Regions from separate parts of the Paracoccus sp. DMF genome, predicted to be linked through region 2. Evidence: riboswitches for the same ligand, from Rfam matches in the RefSeq annotation. Region 2 holds a riboswitch; the other holds the start of a gene.
What was found. A riboswitch is a leader RNA that binds a small molecule or an ion and turns the genes downstream of it on or off. The one in region 2 is predicted to bind thiamine pyrophosphate.
Positions count from the first base shown of each region.

Region 1 (3,201 bases), on a different contig from region 2:
GTCTCGATGGTGACGCCGGCAGCGGTCAGCCGGTCGCGCAGCGCCATGAGGGCGGCGCGGGGGTTCAGATGCGCCTCGCTTTCGAAGAACAGCCCGCGCGCGAACCGGCCCTGCAATACGGGCTCCAGCGCGGCGATGGCGTCAGCGTCCACCGGGCGATGCGCCTCTGTCATCCGGGTAAAGCGGTCCAGTTCCGCCCGGTCGCGCGAGGGGGCGAGCACCAGCGTGCCGCGCCGGATGACCTCGGCGCCATGCGCCTGCCACCAGTCGGCGGCGTCGAGCCCCAGGCGCAGGACCACCGGCTCGGCGCTTTCGGCCTCGCACCAGGGGGCCAGCATGCCGCCGGCACGCCAACTGCACGCCTGCGCGCCGGGCTTGCCGGCGGGGTCGATGACGCGGGGGGTGACGCCGCGGTCAAGCAGGGTCGCGGCAATTGCCAACCCCATCACGCCGCTACCAAGAATTGTTATCTCGTTCATTCGCCACCCCACATTTTGTAGAAGTGATGTACCGGCCCATGGCCCAACCCGATCCCCAGCCCGTCGGCGGCCCCGATGGCGCCTTGCAGCCAGCCATGGGCGCGGGTGACCGCAGCGGGCAGGTCCAACCCCAGCGCCAGCCCCGCCGCGATGGCCGAGGACAGCGAGCAGCCGGTGCCATGGGTATTGCGGGTCTGCTGACGTGGCGCCGACAGCTGAAAGCCCTGCGGACCGACCAGCAGGTCGGTGCAGGTGTCGCCCTCGGCATGGCCGCCCTTCATCAGCACATGGCCCGCGCCCAGGGCACGCAGCGCCTCGCCCTGTTCGGCCATGGCGTCGAGGGTGCCGGCCGGGGCACGACCCAGCAGCCGTGCGGCCTCGGGCAGGTTGGGGGTCAGGACGGTCGCCAGCGGCAAGAGCCGGTCACGCAGCGCCTGGACCGCCGCGTCGGGCAGCAGCGCATCGCCGGATTTCGCCACCATGACCGGGTCCAGCACCACCGGGATCGGATCGGCCTGCAGCGCGATGCGCAGCCGGTCCGCGACGGCTGTGATCACATCCGGGCCGCCGACCATGCCGATCTTGATCGCGCGCACGTCCAGGTCGCCGAAAACCGCGTCGATCTGCGCCGCGACCATGGCCGGCGAGACCGCCTCGACCGCCGCGACGGTGCGGGTGTTCTGGGCGGTGATGGCTGTGATCACGGATGCGCCATAGACCCCCAGCGCCGAGAAGGTCTTGAGGTCGGCCTGGATGCCGGCGCCGCCGCCGCTGTCCGAGCCGGCGATGGTCAGCGCGATGCGAGCTGGTCCCGCCATGATCCGCCTTTCATTGTCCGGTCGAGGCGGCGGAGAGGGGGTGGCGGCTGATGTGGTCTGCGTGCCGCGACACTCTACCCTTCCCTCCGCCGGTATGAGCCGGATCAGGTTCGATGGGTCGGTGCCTGGCACCTCTCAGCCCCGTTCGGGGCACCCCAAGTGTATGAGTCGTGGCGGGACACTAGGGCCGGCGCGCGGCTTTGGCAAGCTCAGTCGCGGGCGAACAGGTCGCGGGTGTAAAGCTTGTCCTGCACGTCGGCCAGTTCGGGCGCCTGGCGGTTGGCGATGATCAGGTCGGCCTGGGCCTTGAAGGCGTCGAGGTCGCGCACCACCGGGCTGTTGAAGAAATGCTCCTGTTCCAGCACCGGTTCGTAGACGATGCAGGGGATGCCCTTGGCCTTGATCCGCTTCATGATGCCCTGGATCGAGCTGTCGCGGAAATTGTCCGAGCCGGATTTCATCACCAGCCGATAGACGCCGACCAGCTTCGGACGCCGGGCGATGATTTCCTCGGCGATGAAATCCTTGCGGGTGCGGTTGCTGTCCACCACCGCGGCGATCAGGCTTTGCGGCACCTGGTCGTAGTTCGCCAGCAATTGCTTGGTATCCTTGGGCAGGCAATAGCCGCCATAGCCGAAGCTGGGATTGTTGTAATGCTCGCCGATCCGCGGGTCGAGGCCGACGCCCTCGATGATCTCGCGCGTGTTCAGCCCGCGGGCGACGGCATAGCTGTCGAGTTCGTTGAAATAGGCCACGCGCATGGCGAGATAGGTGTTCGAGAACAGCTTGATCGCCTCGGCCTCGGTCGAGCCGGTGAACAGGATCGGCATGTCCTTGCGGACCGCGCCCTGGGCCAGCAGATCGGCCAGCCGATGCGCGGCCGGGCCGTGGTCACCTACCACGATGCGCGAGGGGTGCAGGTTGTCCTGCAACGCCCGGCCTTCGCGCAGGAATTCCGGCGAGAACAGGATGCCGTCATGGCCGGTCTCGTCGCGCATGCGCTGGGTAAAGCCGACCGGGACCGTGGACTTGATGACGATGGTCGCCTGCGGCGCGTGCCGGCGGGCCAGCGCGATCACGCTTTCCACGCTGGAGGTGTCGAAGCGGTTCGAGCGCGGGTCGTAATTCGTCGGCGTGGCGACGATGACGAATTCGGCGCCGGCCATGGCCTCGGCCGGGTCGGTGGTGGCGCGCAGGTGCAGCGGCTTTTCCGCCAGCCACTGGCTGATCTCGGCATCCTCGATGGGCGAGCGGCCGGCATTCACCTGGGCCACCCGCTCGGCGCTGATGTCCAGGGCCACCACCGCGTCATGCTGCGCCAGCAGCACCGCGATCGACATGCCGACATAGCCCAGCCCAGCCACCGATATGGTCATCGCGTTCCCTTTCCCCGTGGTTTCCCCGGCTCTAGCACGGCTTTTCGCCCGGCAGAAGCGCGCCGGCTTGCGGGGCCGGCCGTGTTTCGGCACGATCCGGCCGGATGGCAAGGGAGGCCGGCGATGAAAAGCGTGATCTTCGACCTGGGGGCGGTGCTGATCGAATGGGATCCGGCGCTGGCCTTTGCCGATGTCTTCACCAGCCGCGCCGCGGCCGAGGCCTGGATGGCGCGCATCGGCTTCGACGGCTGGAACCGGGCGCAGGACGGCGGGCGCAGCTTTGCCGAAGGGCTGCAGGCCGCGCGCGAGGCGCATGGCGACGAGGCCCGGCAGCTGGCGGGCTATCTGGCCGCCTTTCCGCTGACCATCGAGAAGACCGTGCCCGGCGCCTGGGAAATCGCCGAGGCGCTGCTGGCGCGGGGGGTGCCGCTCTATGGCTTGACGAACTGGGCGGCCGAGACCTGGCCCCATGCGCTGGAAATCCATCCCCGGCTGGGCCGGCTGTTCCGCGACATCGTGGTTTCCGGG
Region 1 covers NZ_SOKV02000002.1:175,657-178,857, forward strand. Annotated here, with positions in the region: gene E3D03_RS02120 (FAD-dependent oxidoreductase) at 1-479, opposite strand, end outside; gene thiD (bifunctional hydroxymethylpyrimidine kinase/phosphomethylpyrimidine kinase) at 476-1,297, opposite strand; TPP riboswitch at 1,362-1,465, opposite strand; gene E3D03_RS02130 (nucleotide sugar dehydrogenase) at 1,507-2,673, opposite strand; gene E3D03_RS02135 (HAD family hydrolase) at 2,797-3,201, shown strand, end outside.
Region 1: it holds a riboswitch for thiamine pyrophosphate, as region 2 does, so the genes downstream of both, thiD (bifunctional hydroxymethylpyrimidine kinase/phosphomethylpyrimidine kinase) here and E3D03_RS03660 (TenA family protein) in region 2, are expected to answer to the same signal.

Region 2 (3,201 bases):
GGCCCTGCGGCACCAGCAGCAGGTCGGCGGTCAGCTCGACGCGGCGGGTCTCGGCCGGGCGGATCAGGCGCGGCACGCCCTCGACGGGCAGCTGGACGCCATGCGCGACCAGTTGCAGCGCCGGCATGTCGGCGCGGACCTGGCGCAGCCATTCGGCCCGCGACTCGGCAAAGGCCTGGCCGTCGCGCAGGCTGGCGCGGCTGGGCAGGGTCAGCACCACCTCGCCCCCCGCCCGTGCCACGCGCAACGTCATGCGCCGCGCCCGGGACGAGCGGCGCAGCGTCACCGGGATGTCGCCGCCGACCCAAATCCTGTCCTTGCCTGCCTGCATCTTGCGGTGCCCTGCCTTTCGGCCCATATTTCCACCGCGCCGCCGTCCCGACGCAAGGGGAAAAGCCTTTGACAGCCCCTTCTGGCTATGGCAGGGGACAGCGGATTTACCTGAACGCGGCAGAAAGAGAATACCATGCCCAAAGAGGAATGGGGCACGAAACGCCTTTGCCCCCATTGCGCCACGCGCTTCTACGACCTGACGAACGATCCGATGACCTGCCCGGCCTGCGGCGCCTCTTTCACGGCGGAAAGCCTGACGAATGGCCGCTCGCGCTCGCTGATCTCGGAAAAGACCGCCGCGCGCGACGAGGATCAGACCGATCTCGTCGATGACGAGGATCTGGACGACGACGCCGATTCCGGGGATCTGGACGACGATCTGCTGGACGACGACGATGACGACGGCGACGTGTCGCTGGACGACATCGCCGACGTGGCGGATTCGGACGACGAATAGGCCGCGAGCGGCCGCGATCGCCCCGGCCGGCCCTTGCCGCGCCGGGGCTTTTTCGTGATCGGAGGGGGCCATGCGCATCATCGACCGCCAGGCCATGCGGGCCATTCTGCTGACGCCCGAGGACCGGGTGCTGCTGATGCGCGTCGACTATGGCACCGGCGACTGGTGGATCACCCCGGGCGGCGGCGCCGAGCCCGGCGAGACGCCCGAGGCGACGCTGCGCCGCGAACTGCGCGAGGAGCTGGGCTTTGCCCTGCCCGCCTTCGGCCCGCTGGTCTGGCGCCGCCGCTTTACCCTGCCCTTGCCGCAGGCGCGCTGGCGCCAATCCGAGCATTACTTCCTGATCGAGACGCCGGAGTTCCGGCCCGTGGTGCAGGACGCGCCCGAGGCCGGCCTGATCCGCGAATTCCGCTGGTGGAGCCTGCCCGAGCTGCGCCACAGCAGCGAGAACCTGGCGCCGGCCGCGCTGGCGCGAATCGTGCTGGACTATCGCGAAGGCGGCCCGCCGCGCGAGCCGCCCCCCTTCGAAATCATCGAGGATTAGACACTAAGCCTCATAGGCATCATCGAAAAATTCGACTTCCAGCCGGGCGGCGCGGCGAAAGAAGTCGCGCACCTGCGCGGCCTCGGCCGGGCCGGTGCGGTCCAGCTCGGCGCGCAGGAAGGCCACGAAATCGCGGAAGAACGCATTGTCGTGCAGCGTGATCCATTCGGCATGGACGAAGTTTTCCGGCAGGGTCTCGGCCTGCATGGCCCAGTCGAGGTAAAGCCCCTCGGCCACGTTCAGCACCGCCAGCACCGCTGGATAAGAGCGGGTCGCGGCAGCCTCGCGCAAGATGGCCTGGAAGCCCTGCGTGGGCGCGCTGTCGGGAATGGCGGCGCGCTCGGCCTCCGAGACGCCCAGGGCGGCGAAGGCGCGCAGGAAATAGTCGTTCTCGTCGCTTGAAACCATACCGGCGAAGCGGCCGAAGCGCAGCCGCGATTCGAAGCGGTCGGCGCTGGCGATGGCGGCACCGAGCAGCGTCAGGAAAGCATCGAGGAAACGGTGGTCCTGCACAAGATAGCGCGCCATGACCGCATCCCCGATGCGGCCGGCCAGCAACTCGTGCACGAAGCGATGGCCGGTCGCGGCCTGCCAATCGGCGGCGCATTCGTCGCGCAGGGTTTCAAAGAAGGTCTGGGGCATCCTGCCCTCCTGGCTTGGGGCGGGGCCGGGATGGCCCCGGGGTGGGGCCGGCATCAGGCAGGCGCACGGACTGGCCATCCCTTCGCCGGCATGATCCGGATCAGGTTCGAAGGGTCACCGCGCCGCGCGGGGCTTGCCCTTGCCAGCGATCTCTCAGCCCCTTGCCGGGGCTCCCCTTGGTCGCGGCGATCCTAGCCGTGCCGGCCGCGGCTGTCACGCCCCCGACATGCCTGCGCGGCAGGCTTGACCCGGCCGGGACGGCATTCCGGCTTGCAGCGGCGGGCGTTCTGTTATCTCGTTGCGCCAAGATGCGTCCGCGCGGCGCCGGACAGGACCGGAGACGATGACCACAGGCCCAGAGCCAAGCCCCCAGACCGCACCCCACCCCGCCCAGGCGCCGCGCCAGACCGGGCTGCGCCTGCACCGGCCGCCGCTGGTGACCAATATCTCGGCGGCGCGCTGGCTGTTGCTGGCGATCGTCGCGGCCTCGATCTATTTCTTCCACGGCTTCCTGGTGCCGGTGCTGGCGGCGATGGTGATCGCGCTGGCCAGCTGGCCGCTGCGCGAGCGGGCGGTGGCGCGTGTCGGGCGCACCTGGGCCGCGACGGCCCTGGTGCTGGTGCTGGTCTGCTTCCTGGTCGTGCCCATCGCCATGGCGCTGATCTATGCCTTCCGCGAGCTGCGCGACTGGATCAACTGGGCGATCATGGTCAATTCCACCGGCGCGCCGACGCCGGGCTGGATGGTCCAGCTGCCGCAGGTCGGCGACTGGCTGGACGAGAACTGGCACACCTATATCGGCCGGCCCGGCGGCATCTCGGAAATCGTGCAGCTGGTCTCGGGCTCGAACATCGGCGCGATCTATCGCGGCGCGGTGACGGCGGGCTCGCTGGCGTTCCACCTGGCGCTGACGCTGCTCTTCATGCTGATCACGCTCTTCGTGCTGTATCGCGACGGCGACAAGTTCGTGGCCCAGGTCGACCATATCGGCCGCCGCATCCTGCCCGACCGCTGGAGCCGGCTGTCGCGCGTGGTGCCGGCGACGATCAGCTCGACCGTGACCGGCATGACGCTGATCGCCATCGGCGAGGGGGTGATCCTGGGCACCGCCTATTGGCTGGCCGGCGTGCCCTCGCCGGTGACCTTCGGCGTCATCACCGGCTTCATGGCGCTGATCCCGGGGGGTGCGCCTTTGTGCTTCACGCTGGTCTCGGCCTATCTGGTC
Region 2 covers NZ_SOKV02000004.1:111,461-114,661, forward strand. Annotated here, with positions in the region: gene E3D03_RS03645 (M48 family metallopeptidase) at 1-331, opposite strand, end outside; gene E3D03_RS03650 (TIGR02300 family protein) at 467-790, shown strand; gene E3D03_RS03655 (NUDIX hydrolase) at 861-1,334, shown strand; gene E3D03_RS03660 (TenA family protein) at 1,338-1,976, opposite strand; TPP riboswitch at 2,037-2,163, opposite strand; gene E3D03_RS03665 (AI-2E family transporter) at 2,320-3,201, shown strand, end outside.